Regions from separate parts of the Streptomyces sp. NPDC012888 genome, predicted to be linked through region 1. Evidence: riboswitches for the same ligand, from Rfam matches in the RefSeq annotation. Region 1 holds a riboswitch; the other holds the start of a gene.
What was found. Region 1 has a riboswitch for S-adenosylmethionine ahead of ACFY61_RS00810 (aminotransferase class V-fold PLP-dependent enzyme). Riboswitches for the same ligand answer to the same signal wherever they lie in the genome.

Region 1 (7,148 bases):
CCGGCCGCACCGGCCGGCTCAGCGCCGCTTGCTGGCTCCACAATCCGTCACCCCTACCGTGATGTTCCGCTTGCCGTTCGCTTGCCGTTCCGTGTCACCGATCCGTGTCACCGATCCGTTCAGGAGTCGGCGCCGGGCCTGTCCACGAGCTCGATCTGGTCCACCGCGTTGCACCAGCGGCAGCGGACCGACTCGATGGTCTCATTGACCACCTCGCGCTCCTCGACCTTCGGCTCTCCGGCGAGGTCGAGGTGCACGTACTCCACGACCTTCGACGAGCGGGTGACGTCGAAACGGGTGAGGTTGCCGCACAGGGTGCAGCGCCACCGGGTCGTGGCGGTCGGCAGGGGAACCGTCATCGTGCCGTCTCTCTCCTTCGTCGCTTGTTCAAGTAAAGCGCCTGACGTACAGCAGCACGTAACCCTACGGGCTGCCCGGCCCGGCGGGGCGTGCAGGCGGTATCCGTCCGGTTACGGGATGCTCTTGCCCATGATCGTAAGGTGGCGGGCGGTGTGCGAGGCGGTCCGGGGGGCGCCGGTGACCTACGCGCTGATCACCGCGTGCTGCGCGGTGTTCCTGCTCGGCCCGGCCTCGGGGATGAACCCGGCGTACGGCTCCGGGGACGCGCTGGTGGAGTCGGGGACCGCCCACTTCCGGCGCTGGGGCGTGGTCCCGGCGGAGCTGTTCGGCGGCCGGGGCGACGGGGAGCCGCTGACCCCGCTGACCGCCCTCTTCGTGCACGGCAGCTGGCTCCACCTGCTGGGGAACATGCTGTTCCTCTTCGTCTTCGGCGCGATGACCGAGGAACGGATGGGCCGGGCGGGGTTCTGGCTGTTCTACCTCTGCACCGGCTACCTGTCGCTGGTGGCGTACGCGGCGGCCAACGCGTCCTCCGACCACACCCTGGTCGGGGCGTCCGGGGCGATCTCGGCGGTGCTGGGCGCCTTCCTCTGCCTGTTCCCCCGGGCCCGGGTGACCAGCCTCTTCCCGTTCCTGCTGTTCCTCCCGCTGCGCTTCCCGGCGTGGATGGTGCTGCTGTTCTGGTTCGCCCTCCAGTGGCTGGCGGCGCACCGGGCCGGCAGCGGGCCCGGGGTGGCCTATCTGGCCCATCTGGCGGGGTTCTCGATGGGCTTCCTCTACGCGTGGGTGCGGTACCGGCGTACGACTAGAGTGAGGCGACCAGCGACGGCCACCGAGGGAGACAGCCAGCCGTGATCACCGCGATCGTGCTCATCAAGACCAGCGTGGACCGCATCCCGGAGATCGCCGAGTCGATCGCCGCGCTGGAGAACGTCAGCGAGGTCTACTCCGTCACCGGCACCTACGACCTGATCGCCCTGGTCCGGGTGGCCCGCCACGACGACCTGGCCGACATCATCCCCGGCCGCATCAGCAAGATCCCGGGCGTGGAGGCCACGGACACGCACGTCGCGTTCCGCACGTACTCGCAGCACGACCTGGAAGCGGCCTTCGCCATCGGCCTGGACGCCTGACCCACTCCCTCACCGCGCGCGCCCCCGCCGCTCAGACGCCGCTCGGCGTCAGCGGGACGCGGGGACGCAGCGGCCGTCCTCCTGGTGGTAACGCCACTTCGCGCCGTCCGCCACCAGTTCCCGCACCGCCCCTACGAAGCGGTCCACGTGCTCGTCGGGGGTGCCCGCGCCGAAGCTGACCCGGATGGCGTTCAGCGAGGGCGCGCCGGGAGCGGTGGCCTCCGGGGAGCCGCACTCGCCGGGCTCCTGCGGGGCAGAACCCAGCAGGGTGCGGACCAGCGGGTGGGCGCAGAACAGGCCGTCGCGCACGCCGATGCCGTACTCGGCGGACAGGGCGGCCGCGAAGTGCGAGCTGTTCCAGCCGTCCACCACGAAGGAGATGACGCCGACCCGCGGCGCGTCGTCACCGAACAGGGAGAGCACCCGGACCCCGGGCACCTCGGCCAGGCCGGCCCGGACCCTGGCGATCAGGTGCTGCTCGCGGGCGACCAGCTCGTCGAATCCGGCCTCGGTGAGGGCCTTGCAGGCGGAGGCGATGGCGTAGACCCCGATCACGTTCGGGGAGCCGGCCTCGTGCCGGGCGGCGGTGGTGTGCCAGTCGACGTCGACGCCGCCGTCGGCGTGGCGGGCCACCGTACGGGAGGCCCCGCCGCCGGCCAGGTACGGCTCGGCCTCCTGGAGCCAGTCGGCCCGCCCGGCCAGCACGCCCGAGCCGAACGGCGCGTACAGCTTGTGCCCGGAGAAGGCGACCCAGTCCACGTCCAGGTCCCGGACCGACACCGGGTGGTGCGGGGCGAGCTGGGCGGCGTCGAGGACGACCCGGGCGCCGTGCGCGTGGGCGGCGGCGGCCAGCTCCCGGACCGGCCACAGCTCGCCGGTGACGTTGGACGCGCCGGTGACGCAGACCAGGGCGGGGCCGTGGGGTTCGCGGTCGGCGAGGGCACGTTCCAGGGTGGCGACGGCTTCGGCGGGGGTGCGGGGCGCGTCCAGGTAGCTGACGTCGGCGTCCCGCCAGGGCAGCAGCGAGGCGTGGTGCTCGGTCTCGAAGACGAAGACCCGGCAGCCGGCCGGCAGGGCCCGCGCCAGCAGGTTCAGCGAGTCCGTCGTCGAGCGGGTGAAGACCACCTGGTCGGACGGGCGGCAGTCGAGGAACGCGGCGACCGTGGCGCGGCTCTGCTCGAACAGGTCGGTGGAGAGCTGGGAGAGGTATCCGGCACCCCGGTGGACGCTGCCGTAGTACGGGGCGTAGGCGGCGACGTCGTCCCACACGCGCTGCAGGGCCGGGGCGCTGGCCGCGTAGTCGAGGGCCGCGTAGGGGACTTCACCGCCGGTGACCAGGGGGACGGTGACGTCCCGGCCCAGCACGGGCAGCGGCCCGGCGCAGCAGGTGTCGGAGTCGGCGGCGGCAGCGGTGGCGGTGGTGTTCAGGGTCGCGGACATGGCGGTGTCTCCCGGGAGGGCAGGGCTGAATGGCTTCGAACGTCCCGTCCGCGGGTACACGGGTGCCGTGTCGGGATGCGGTACGGGTGTGCCTCGACGCGCCGGACCGCTGCGGTCCGCACGGAGGGTGTGAAGAAGGGGGCGCTACGCGCCTATCGCATTCGCTTGCTCACGAAAGAAGGCTCCTCGGGACCAGGACCCCTGGTGTCGAGGGGTCCGCGCTTGCCGCAGGCCTTGCTGCCTGCGACCTGGTCATCACCCGGGGCACCCCGCCACGGACGGAGGGTTGCCGGACAGCAAGCCGGGGCCAAAACGCTGTCACTCGTGACCTGGTCAGACATCCTGCCACAAGATCCACCCAACGCAAGACCCCGGTCCACGATGTGGAACGGGGTCGGTGTGCGTGGGGCTGCGGGGCTACGCGTTGCTGGCCGCCACCCAGCGGTCGAGCGCGGCGCGGGCGGCCCCGGAGTCGACGGCCTCGCCGGCGCGCACGATCGCGGACCGCAGCTGCTCCTCCAGCGAGCCGGAGGAGGGCTCCAGGGCCACCAGCGCCGCCGCCGAGTTCAGCAGTACGGCGTCCCGCACCGGGCCGGTCTCGCCGGCCAGCAGCCGCCGGGCCACGTCGGCGTTGTACGAGGCGTCCGCGCCGCGCAGCGCCGCCACGTCGACCAGGTCGATGCCGACGTCCCTCGGGTCGAAGGGCTGCTCGTGCACGGCCCCGTCACGAACCCACCACACCCGGGACGTGGCGGTGGTGGTCAGCTCGTCCAGGCCGTCGTCCCCGCGGAACACCAGCGCCGAGGAACCGCGTTCGGCCAGCACGCCCGCGACGATCGGGGCCACCCGGGCGTCCGCCACGCCCGTGGCCTGCGCCTTGACCCGCGCCGGGTTGGTGAGCGGGCCGAGGAAGTTGAAGGTGGTGCGGATGCCGAGCTCGCGGCGGGCGGCCGCGACGTGGCGCAGCGCCGGGTGGAACTTCACCGCGAAGCAGAAGGTGACGCCGGCCTCGTCGGCGACCTCCGCCACGCGGGCGGGCGTGAGGTCCAGGTTGACCCCGAGCTTCTCCAGGACGTCGGAGGCGCCGCTCGCGGAGGACGCGGCCCGGTTGCCGTGCTTGACGACCTTGGCGCCGGTACCGGCCACCACGATCGCCGACATGGTGGAGATGTTGACGGTCTTGGCGCCGTCGCCACCGGTGCCGACGATGTCCACCGTCCGGCCCGGCACCTCGATCAGGTTGGCGTGCGCGTACATCGTGCGGACCAGGCCGTTGATCTCCGCGACCGTCTCGCCCTTGGCCCGCAGGGCCACCATGAAGCCCGCGATCTGGGCGTCGGTCGCCTCCCCGCGCATGATCCGGTCCATCGCCCACGCGGTGTCGTCGGCGGTCAGGTCACGGCCGGAGAGCAGGGCGTCGAGGACGGCCGGCCAGGACCCGGCCGCCACGCTGTCGCCGCCTGCCGGGGTCACAACGTTCATGGTCCGCTCCTGGGTCCACAGTCCGAATGGGAAGGGCTCAAGCCTATCCAGCCGCGGGGACGGCAAAGAGCCCCGTCCAGCGACTGGACGGGGCTCTCACCGTGGCGATCGTTTTTCAGTCAAACGGATCAGGCCCGATGGGCCGGGGGAGGTCAGTGGTGGCCGTGGCCGCTCTGGATCTCCTTGTACTCCTCCACCGAGGGCTTGTCGATCTGCGTGCCCTCGCCGTAGAAGCCCTTGCTCAGCTTGGCGCGCAGCTTCTCGCCGCGCGTCACCTTGCGCTCCACGCCGTTCTCGTCGACCGTCGGGCCGATCTCGACCGGGCGGTACTGCTCGTGCGCGGTGAGCTTGTACAGCTGGGACTGCGGGAGCGGCTCGTGGACCTCGACGAACTCACCGTGCGGCAGGCGCTTGATGATGCCGGTCTCGCGACCGTGCAGCACCTTGTCCTTGTCCCGGCGCTGGAGGCCGAGGCAGATGCGCTTGGTGATGACGAAGGCGATGACCGGGCCGACGAAGAAGCCGATCCGGGTGAACCAGGTGATCGAGTTGATCGACAGGTGGAAGTACTGCGCGAACATGTCGTTTCCACCGGCGATCAGCAGGATGACGTACCAGGTCAGCCAGGCCACACCGAAGCCGGTACGGGTCGGGGCGTTGCGCGGGCGGTCCAGGATGTGGTGCTCGCGCTTGTCGCCGGTGACCCAGGACTCGATGAACGGGTAGACCGCGATCGCGACCAGGACCAGCGGGAAGATCACCAGCGGGATGAACACGCCCAGGACCAGGGTGTGGCCCCACAGGTTGATCTCCCAGCCGGGCATGGCACGGATGAGGCCTTCGGAGAAGCCCATGTACCAGTCCGGCTGCGCGCCCGTGGACACGTGGTCCGGGACGTACGGGCCGAGGGCCCAGATCGGGTTGATCGAGGCGATGCCCGCGATGGCGGCGATGATGCCGAACACCAGGAAGAAGAAGCCGCCGGCCTTCGCCATGTACACCGGGAGCAGCGGCATGCCGACGACGTTCTCGTTCGTCTTGCCGGGGCCCGCGAACTGGGTGTGCTTGTGGTAGAAGACCAGGATCAGGTGGGCCACCAGCAGGCCCATCATGATGCCGGGCAGCAGCAGGATGTGGATCGAGTAGAACCGGGCCACGAAGTCGTGACCGGGGAACTCGCCGCCGAAGAGGAAGAACGACAGGTACGTGCCGACGACCGGCACGGACAGGATCGCGCCCTCCATGAAGCGGACACCGGTGCCCGAGAGCAGGTCGTCCGGCAGGGAGTAACCGGTGAAGCCGGTGAACATGCCGAGGACCAGCAGCAGGAAGCCGAAGACCCAGTTGATCTCACGCGGCTTGCGGAACGCGCCGGTGAAGAAGACGCGCATCATGTGCACGAGCATGGCCGCGACGAAGATCAGGGCCGCCCAGTGGTGGATCTGCCGGATGAGCAGACCGCCGCGGACGTCGAAGCTGATGTCCAGGGTCGAGGCGAAGGCCTCGGACATCCGGACGCCCTGCATCGGCACGTACGAGCCGTGGTACACGACCTCGTTCATGCTCGGGTGGAAGAACAGCGTCAGGTACACACCCGTGAGGATGATGATGATGAAGCTGTAGAGGCAGATCTCACCCAGCATGAAGGACCAGTGGTCCGGGAAGATCTTGCGCATGTTCGCCTTGGCGAGGCTGTAGATGCCGAGCCGACCGTCGAAGTAGTCGGCCACGCGCTCGCCACGAGGTGCTTTGCGCTCGGTGTCAGGGGCAGTGGCAGTGCTCATCCGCGCTCCCAGAATGCAGGACCGACGGGCTCTTCGAAGTCGCCGAGCGCTTCGAGGAAGCCTTCGTCATTCACACCGATCCGCAGCTGCGGAAGCGCGTGACCGGCCGGACCGAAGATGACGCGGCCGCCGTCGGCGAGGTCGAAGGTGGACTGGTGGCACGGGCAGAGCACGTGGTGGGTCTGCTGCTCGTACAGGCTGATCGGGCAGCCGACGTGGGTGCAGATCTTCGAGTAGGCGACGATGCCGTCGTGGGACCACTCGAGTTCCCGCTTGTCCTTGATGTCCTCCGGCTTGATGCGGACGATCATCAGGGCGGCCTTGGCGATCTCGGACATGTAGTCGTGCGCGTCCTCCTCCAGGCCTTCCGGCTTGGCGAAGGTCAGCGAACCGACCAGGACGTCCTCGGGACGCAGCGGCTCCATCGTGTTCTGGTTGATGAGCAGCTTGCCCTTCGCCCAGATGGTCTTGCGGAGCTTGTCCTCGGGCAGCGGGCCGAGGTCGCGCAGCAGCACCACGCCGGACAGCGGCACCAGGGCCAGCGCGCCGAGCATCGTGTTGCGGATCAGCGGACGGCGGCCGATCCCGGACTCGTCGGTGCCGTCGCGGAAGTCCTGCAGGACCTTGGCCTTGACCTCCGCCGGAGCGGCGATCGCGTGCCGGTCGTCGGCGACCTCGACGTCGGACATCAGCGTGCGGGCCCAGTGGACCGCGCCGGCGCCGATGCAGAACAGGGCCGTGCCCAGGGTCAGGCCCAGGGCGACGTTGAGCGCGCTCACCTTGCCGAGGGGCCAGATGAACACGATCTTGTCGACCGGGATCGCCACGAACGCGGCGATGAAGGCGATCGTGGCCAGCATCGAGACCGTGAACAGCAGTGCCACGGTGCGCTCGGAGCGCTTGGCGGCCCGCTCGTCGATGTCCTGGATGCGCGGCTTGTGGGCCGGCA
Region 2 (7,148 bases), on a different contig from region 1:
CGGTGCCCCCCTCGCCGTCGACGTGCGCCCCGGCCACGAACGCGCTCGCCCAGCCCCACGTGTGGAAGCCCAGCTCGTCCGCGCCGAGCATGCCCCACAGCAGCTCCTCGCGGACGTCCCCCGGCAGCCTGCGCAGGTCGTCCGCGGAGGCCCACGGGGTGTGCGTGAAGTGGGCGATCCGCAGGTCCGGACGGAGCTCCCGCAGCATGCCCGGGACCAGCGCCAGGTGGTAGTCCTGCACCAGGACCGCCGCGCCGTCCGCGGCCTCCGCGGCCAGCGCCTCCGCGAAGGTCCGGTTGTACGTGCGGTAGGAGTCCCACCGGCGCCGGAACTCCGCGTCGAAGACCGGCTCCCGCGGGGTGTTCCACAGCCCGTGGTGCAGGAACCACAGCACCGAGTTGGCGATGCCGTTGTACGCGTCCTCGTAGACGGCGGGGTCCACCGCGAGCATCCGCACGCCCGGCTCGGACTCCCCGCGGCGCACCGCCTCCCGGTCCCCCTCGGAGAGCGCCGCGCAGATCCACAGCGCGTCCGGCTGCTCGGCGAGTGCGGCGGACAGTCCTGAGACCAGACCGCCGCCGCCGCGCCGGGCACCGAGGGTGCCGTCGGCGGCGAGGGTGTACGAGAGGGGGCCGCGGTTCGCTGCTACGAGTACCTGGGAAGCCATGCGGCGAACCTAGCCCGGCCCGCGCTCGCTCAAACGTCCCGTTCCTCCGGCCGGCATGCCCGACGGGCCGCTAGGCCACGTACCGGCGCGCGTACTCCGCGACGTCGCGCATCGGCGGCCGCTCCTCCGTGTCCACGGCGTGGTCGCGCGGGACGAACCCGTCCGGGCCGCGTTCGAACTGCGTCAGCACCGGCCGCACGAGATGGCCGCGGGAGAGCCGCACCTGCGCCGTCCGGTAGATCGCGGCGGCCATCCGGCCCAGGGCCTGGCCGCTCTGGTGGCGGTGCAGCCGGACGCCGACGTCGACCTGGGCCAGCGCGTCGAGGCCGACCGTGTGCAGGGCGTCGACCAGCAGGCCCAGCTCCACGCCGTACCCCACCGGGAACGGCAGCCGCTCCAGTAGCGATCGCCGCACCGCGTACTCGCCGCCGAGCGGCTGGACGAACCCCGCCAGCTGCGGCCAGTGCAGGTTGAGCAGGGGGCGGGCCACCAGCTCGGTCACCCGGCCGCCCTGCCCGGGCGCGGCGCCCGCGGCCCCGCCGTCCACCTCCGGGCTGAGCGGACGGTCGTACATGGCCTTGACGAACTGCACGTCCGGGTCGGTCAGCAGCGGGCCGACGATCCCGGAGACGAAGACGGAGGAGAAGTCGCGCAGGTCGGCGTCGACGAAACAGACGACGTCCCCGCTGGTCGCCAGCAGCGAACGCCACAGCACCTCGCCCTTGCCGGGAAGGGCCGGGACGCGCGGCAGGATCTCGTCGCGGTGGACCACCCGCGCACCGGCCTTGGCGGCGACCTCGGCGGTCCGGTCGCTCGAGTCCGAGTCGACCACCACCAGTTCGTCGACCAGGGGAACCGGAAGGCCGTCCATCAGTTCACGCCGGATCGTTTCGACGATCGCCCCGACGGTCGGCTCCTCGTCCAGCGCCGGAAGCACGACGCTCACCGTCGTCCCGGCTGCCCGCTTCGCGGAAAGCAGCAGGTCGAGCGGCCTGTCGGCGGCGGTCCAGGAACGCCGGGCCAACCAGCGCTCCACCTCTTCCAGCACCTGCGGCACTCCCCGGTTCCGTCCGTCTTGTGATCCATCTCGCGGTTCGGACGTCTGTCTCACGCGCCCGTCCCTTCGGTTACAGTCTTGAACAACGCGCAGGACCCCCGCATGCCGGGGGTGCTCGCAGACAAATGCCCGGGTGCGCCATAGAGCGCGCGGCCCGGAGCCATACCGCTCATCCAGAGGGGCAGAGGGAAACGGCCCGTTGAAGCCCCGGCAACCCTCCAGTCGGTTCTCGCGTTCGCAATCTGCAGCGAGGTCCCCGGCTAGGGAAGGTGCCAAATCCGTCTCGTGACGAAACGCGTCATGAGGAAGATGAGGAGAAAGGGCCTCGCCGTCATGGCTGTACAGACTGTCGCCACCCCCGTCGATCTCGGACCCGCCGCCGCGCTCTCCTGTCGCGAGTGCGGAACCCGCTTCGACCTCGGCCCCATCTTCGCCTGCGCCGAGTGCTTCGGCCCGCTGGAGGTGGCGTACGACCTGCCCGCCGGCGACCCGGAGGCCCTGCGCGCCGCGATCGAGGCCGGCCCGAACAACATCTGGCGCTACGCCCCGCTGCTGCCCGTCCCGGCCGACGTCGCCGGCAAGCCCAACCTGAACCCGGGCTTCACCAAGCTCGTGGACGCCGAGAACCTGGCCAAGGAGCTGGGCGTCACCGGCAAGCTGTACGTGAAGGACGACTCCGGAAACCCGACGCACTCCTTCAAGGACCGCGTCGTCGCCATCGCCGTCGAGGCCGCCCGCGCCTTCGGCTTCACCACCCTCTCCTGCTCCTCCACCGGCAACCTGGCGGGCGCCGTCGGCGCCGCCGCCGCCCGCTCCGGCTTCCGGTCCTGCGTGTTCATCCCGCACGACCTGGAGCAGGGCAAGGTCGTCATGGCCGCGGTGTACGGCGGCGACCTGGTCGGCATCGAGGGCAACTACGACGACGTCAACCGCTTCTGCTCCGAGCTCATCGGCGACCCGCTGGGCGAGGGCTGGGGCTTCGTCAACGTCAACCTCCGCCCGTACTACGGCGAGGGCTCCAAGACCCTGGCCTACGAGATCTGCGAGCAGCTCGGCTGGCGGCTGCCCGACCAGATCGTCATCCCGATCGCGTCCGGCTCCCAGCTCACGAAGATCGACAAGGGCCTGCAGGAGCTGATCAGGCTGGGCCTGGTCGAGGACAAGCCGTACAAGATCTTCGGCGCCCAGGCCGAGGGCTGCTCCCCGGTGTCCACCGCCTTCAAGGCCGGCCACGACGTGGTCCGCCCGCAGAAGCCGAACACCATCGCCAAGTCCCTCGCCATCGGCAACCCGGCGGACGGCCCGTACGTCCTCGACATCGCCCGCCGCACCGGCGGCTACGTCGAGGACGTGAACGACGAGCAGGTCGTCGAGGCCATCAAGCTGCTCGCGCAGACCGAGGGCATCTTCGCCGAGACCGCGGGCGGCGTGACCGTCGGCGTGACGAGGAAGCTCATCGAGAACGGCGTCCTCGACCCGTCCCTGACCACCGTCATCCTCAACACCGGTGACGGCCTGAAGACCCTCGACGCGGTCGCCGGGGACACCGGCCAGACCGCCGTCATCCGCCCCAGCCTGGACGCGTTCCGCGCCGCCGGCCTGGCCTGACCACCCTCCCCACGCACTACCGGAAAGGCAGTAGCGCCATGAGCGTCAACGTCCGCATCCCCACCATCCTGCGCACCTACACCGGCGGCCAGGCCGAGGTTCCCGCCGAGGGCGCGACCCTGGCCGAGGTCATCGAGTCCCTGGAGAAGAACCACCCGGGGATCGCCGCGCGCGTCCTGGACGACCAGGGCAAGCTGCGCCGGTTCGTCAACGTCTACGTCAACGACGACGACGTGCGCTTCGAGGGCGGGCTGCAGACGGCGACGCCGGACGGCGCCGGCGTCTCCATCATTCCGGCCGTCGCCGGTGGCTGCTGACCCCTCCGCGGGCTGACGCGCGCAACCCCTGAATTGCCCCCTCCGTAAAAGCGGAGGGGGCAATTCTGCTTGGTTGGGCGCGGTAGAGTTGGGGAAGTCCCCTCCGCTGTTCTTGCCCGCCGCATATGAGCGGGCCTCTCCATGGTCGACATCGGGCCAATATGCACGTGCGATATGGGGCTTTGGCGTGTTTTGCCAGGTCCAACTTGCCCTGGAGCATGCCGGATTATCGCGCTATTTCCGCCTATCCGAGTGTCCAGATTTCTCGCCGGAATGACCTGTTGCAGACAGCGTCGGTGCAGATACATTCAGCCGCGGTCGACGCGTTCCGACGCAAGTTCTGACCCGGGACCGCGAAGTGCGGTCCTGCGCAAGGGCCAGTAATAGGGGAGTTAGGCATGGCTCAGGGCACCGTCAAGTGGTTCAACGCGGAGAAGGGCTACGGCTTCATCGCGGTCGACGGTGGTGCGGATGTGTTCGTCCACTACAGCGCCATCCAGATGGACGGGTACCGCACCCTTGAAGAGGGTCAGCGGGTCGAGTTCGAGATCTCGCAGGGCCAGAAGGGTCCGCAGGCCGACATGGTCAAGCTCGCGCAGATCTGACCAGGGCGTCGACCACCGACACGTACGTACGAGGGGCCCGCATCCCGGACAGGGACGCGGGCCCCTCGTGTGTTCACCTGCGGGTTCGCGTGCCTCCGCCCAAGCCGCTCGCGCCCTCCCGTCGCCCGGCCACCACCCCTCATCGAGGCTTCTTCGAAGCCACCTTCTTGCACTCTCGGGTGCCGAGTGCTAATCATTGGCGTTAGCACTCTCCGGGTGAGAGTGATAACGACGAGGACCGAGTCGGTGAGGTTGGCAGGCCCTGGCGGGAAGGAACCGCCGGGCACGCGAACCGTCCGTCGCGGGCGCCGGGCGCGGTCCGAAGCAATCCACCCCAGTCCGGGAGGACCACTTCACATGGCCAAGATCATCGCGTTCGACGAGGAGGCCCGGCGCGGTCTCGAGCGCGGCATGAACCAGCTCGCCGACGCCGTCAAGGTCACCCTTGGCCCCAAGGGCCGCAACGTCGTCCTTGAGAAGAAGTGGGGCGCCCCCACGATCACCAACGATGGCGTGTCCATCGCCAAGGAGATCGAGCTGGAGGACCCGTACGAGAAGATCGGCGCCGAGCTGGTCAAGGAAGTCGCCAAGAAGACGGACGACGTCGCCGGCGACGGTACGACCACCGCCACCGTCCTGGCCCAGGCGCTCGTCCGCGAGGGCCTGCGCAACGTCGCCGCCGGCGCCAACCCGATGGCCCTGAAGCGCGGCATCGAGAAGGCCGTCGAGGCCGTCTCCGGCGCGCTGCTGGAGCAGGCGAAGGACGTCGAGACCAAGGAGCAGATCGCTTCCACGGCCTCCATCTCCGCCGCCGACACCCAGATCGGCGAGCTCATCGCCGAGGCCATGGACAAGGTCGGCAAGGAAGGCGTCATCACCGTCGAGGAGTCCCAGACCTTCGGTCTGGAGCTCGAGCTCACCGAGGGCATGCGCTTCGACAAGGGCTACATCTCGGCGTACTTCGCCACCGACATGGAGCGTATGGAGGCGTCCCTGGACGACCCGTACATCCTCATCGTCAACTCCAAGGTCAGCAACGTGAAGGACCTCCTTCCGCTGCTGGAGAAGGTCATGCAGTCCGGCAAGCCGCTGCTGATCATCGCCGAGGACGTCGAGGGCGAGGCCCTGTCGACCCTGGTCGTCAACAAGATCCGCGGCACCTTCAAGTCCGTCGCCGTCAAGGCCCCGGGCTTCGGCGACCGCCGCAAGGCGATGCTCGGCGACATCGCCATCCTCACCGGTGGCACGGTCATCTCCGAGGAGGTCGGCCTCAAGCTGGAGAACGCCGGTCTCGACCTGCTGGGCCGCGCCCGCAAGGTCGTCATCACCAAGGACGAGACCACCATCGTCGACGGTGCCGGTGACAGCGACCAGGTCGCCGGTCGCGTCAACCAGATCCGCGCCGAGATCGAGAACTCCGACTCGGACTACGACCGCGAGAAGCTCCAGGAGCGCCTCGCGAAGCTGGCCGGCGGCGTGGCCGTCATCAAGGCCGGCGCCGCGACCGAGGTGGAGCTCAAGGAGCGCAAGCACCGCATCGAGGACGCCGTCCGCAACGCGAAGGCCGCCGTCGAGGAGGGCATCGTCGCCGGTGGTGGCGTGGCCCTGCTGCAGGCCTCCCAGGTCTTCGAGAAGCTGGAGCTCCAGGGCGACGAGGCCACCGGTGCCGCCGCCGTCAAGCTGGCGCTCGAGGCCCCGCTGAAGCAGATCGCCGTCAACGCCGGCCTCGAGGGCGGTGTCGTGGTGGAGAAGGTGCGCAACCTGACCCCGGGCCACGGCCTGAACGCCGCGACCGGCGAGTACGTCGACCTGGTCGCCGAGGGCATCATCGACCCGGCCAAGGTCACCCGTTCCGCGCTGCAGAACGCCGCGTCGATCGCCGCGCTGTTCCTGACCACCGAGGCCGTCATCGCCGACAAGCCGGAGAAGGCCGCGGCCGCTCCGGGCGGCATGCCGGGCGGTGACATGGACTTCTGATCGACGCCTCCGGGCCCGATCAGCCGTTCCTGACCGAGGGCGGTATCCCCAGCCGGGGATACCGCCCTCGGGCGTTCCCGTACGACCGCAGGCCCCGCCGCAGCCGGCGCGCGGGCTGACCCGCCGCAACGGTCACGGCCCCGGGCCGCCGCCCGCCCTGTGGACGCGGCGGCCCGCGGGCCTTCCGGTTTGGTTGACTGGGAGCATGGCCGACCTGTTCATCAAGATCTGCGGGCTGAAGACCGAGCGGGACGTCGACGCCGCCGTGGCGGCCGGCGCCGACGCGGTCGGCTTCGTGTTCGCACCCGGCAGCCCGCGCACCGTCGACGCCGCCACCGCCCGCCGGCTCGCCGCGCGCGTCCCGGACGGCGTGCTGACGGTCGGCGTGTTCCGCAAGCAGCCCCTGGACGAGGTGCGCCGCTTCGCCGACGAGAGCGGTGTACGGGGCGTCCAGCTGCACGGCGACGAGCCGCCGGAGGACTTCGCCGCCCTCCGTGCCCCCGGCCGGACCCTGCTCCGCGCCACCGCCACGCGGGTCGGGCGGTGCGGGGAGTACGGGGAGGACCTGCTGCTGATCGACGCCCCCGACCCCGGCTCCGGCAAGCCGTGGAACTGGGGCGCGGCCGACTTCACGGCCCCCGCGGGCCACTGGCTCCTGGCCGGCGGGCTCGGCCCCGGCAACGTACGCGAGGCCGTCACGACCACCGGCGCCTGGGGCGTCGACGTCTCCAGCGGGGTCGAGACCGAACGCGGCGTGAAGTCCCCGGACCTGATCCGCGCCTTCATCGAGGCCGCGCGCGGCGCCTGACGCAGGGGCCTTCGGCCCCCGCCCGCCCGGACCTACGCCCCTGCCCGCGCCCAACCGCCCGCGGGCACCCTGCCAAGGGCGCCCCGGCGCCCCGGAGCGGCTCCCGCCC

Region 2: another riboswitch for S-adenosylmethionine. It lies ahead of thrC (threonine synthase); the one in region 1 lies ahead of ACFY61_RS00810 (aminotransferase class V-fold PLP-dependent enzyme).

The regions. Positions count from the first base shown of each region.
Region 1 is NZ_JBIBBM010000001.1:180,073-187,220, reverse strand. Features, by position in the region: gene ACFY61_RS00830 (NYN domain-containing protein) at 1-44, opposite strand, end outside; gene ACFY61_RS00825 (hypothetical protein) at 120-359, opposite strand; gene ACFY61_RS00820 (rhomboid family intramembrane serine protease) at 478-1,215, shown strand; gene ACFY61_RS00815 (Lrp/AsnC family transcriptional regulator) at 1,212-1,493, shown strand; gene ACFY61_RS00810 (aminotransferase class V-fold PLP-dependent enzyme) at 1,542-2,933, opposite strand; SAM riboswitch class IV at 3,147-3,263, opposite strand; gene trpD (anthranilate phosphoribosyltransferase) at 3,351-4,415, opposite strand; gene ACFY61_RS00800 (cytochrome bc complex cytochrome b subunit) at 4,568-6,199, opposite strand; gene ACFY61_RS00795 (Rieske 2Fe-2S domain-containing protein) at 6,196-7,148, opposite strand, start outside.
Region 2 is NZ_JBIBBM010000015.1:107,575-114,722, reverse strand. Features, by position in the region: gene ACFY61_RS24675 (trehalose-6-phosphate synthase) at 1-667, opposite strand, end outside; gene ACFY61_RS24670 (glucosyl-3-phosphoglycerate synthase) at 738-1,715, opposite strand; SAM riboswitch class I at 1,891-2,040, shown strand; gene thrC (threonine synthase) at 2,058-3,332, shown strand; gene ACFY61_RS24660 (MoaD/ThiS family protein) at 3,371-3,649, shown strand; gene ACFY61_RS24655 (cold-shock protein) at 4,048-4,254, shown strand; gene groL (chaperonin GroEL) at 4,612-6,231, shown strand; gene ACFY61_RS24645 (phosphoribosylanthranilate isomerase) at 6,437-7,039, shown strand.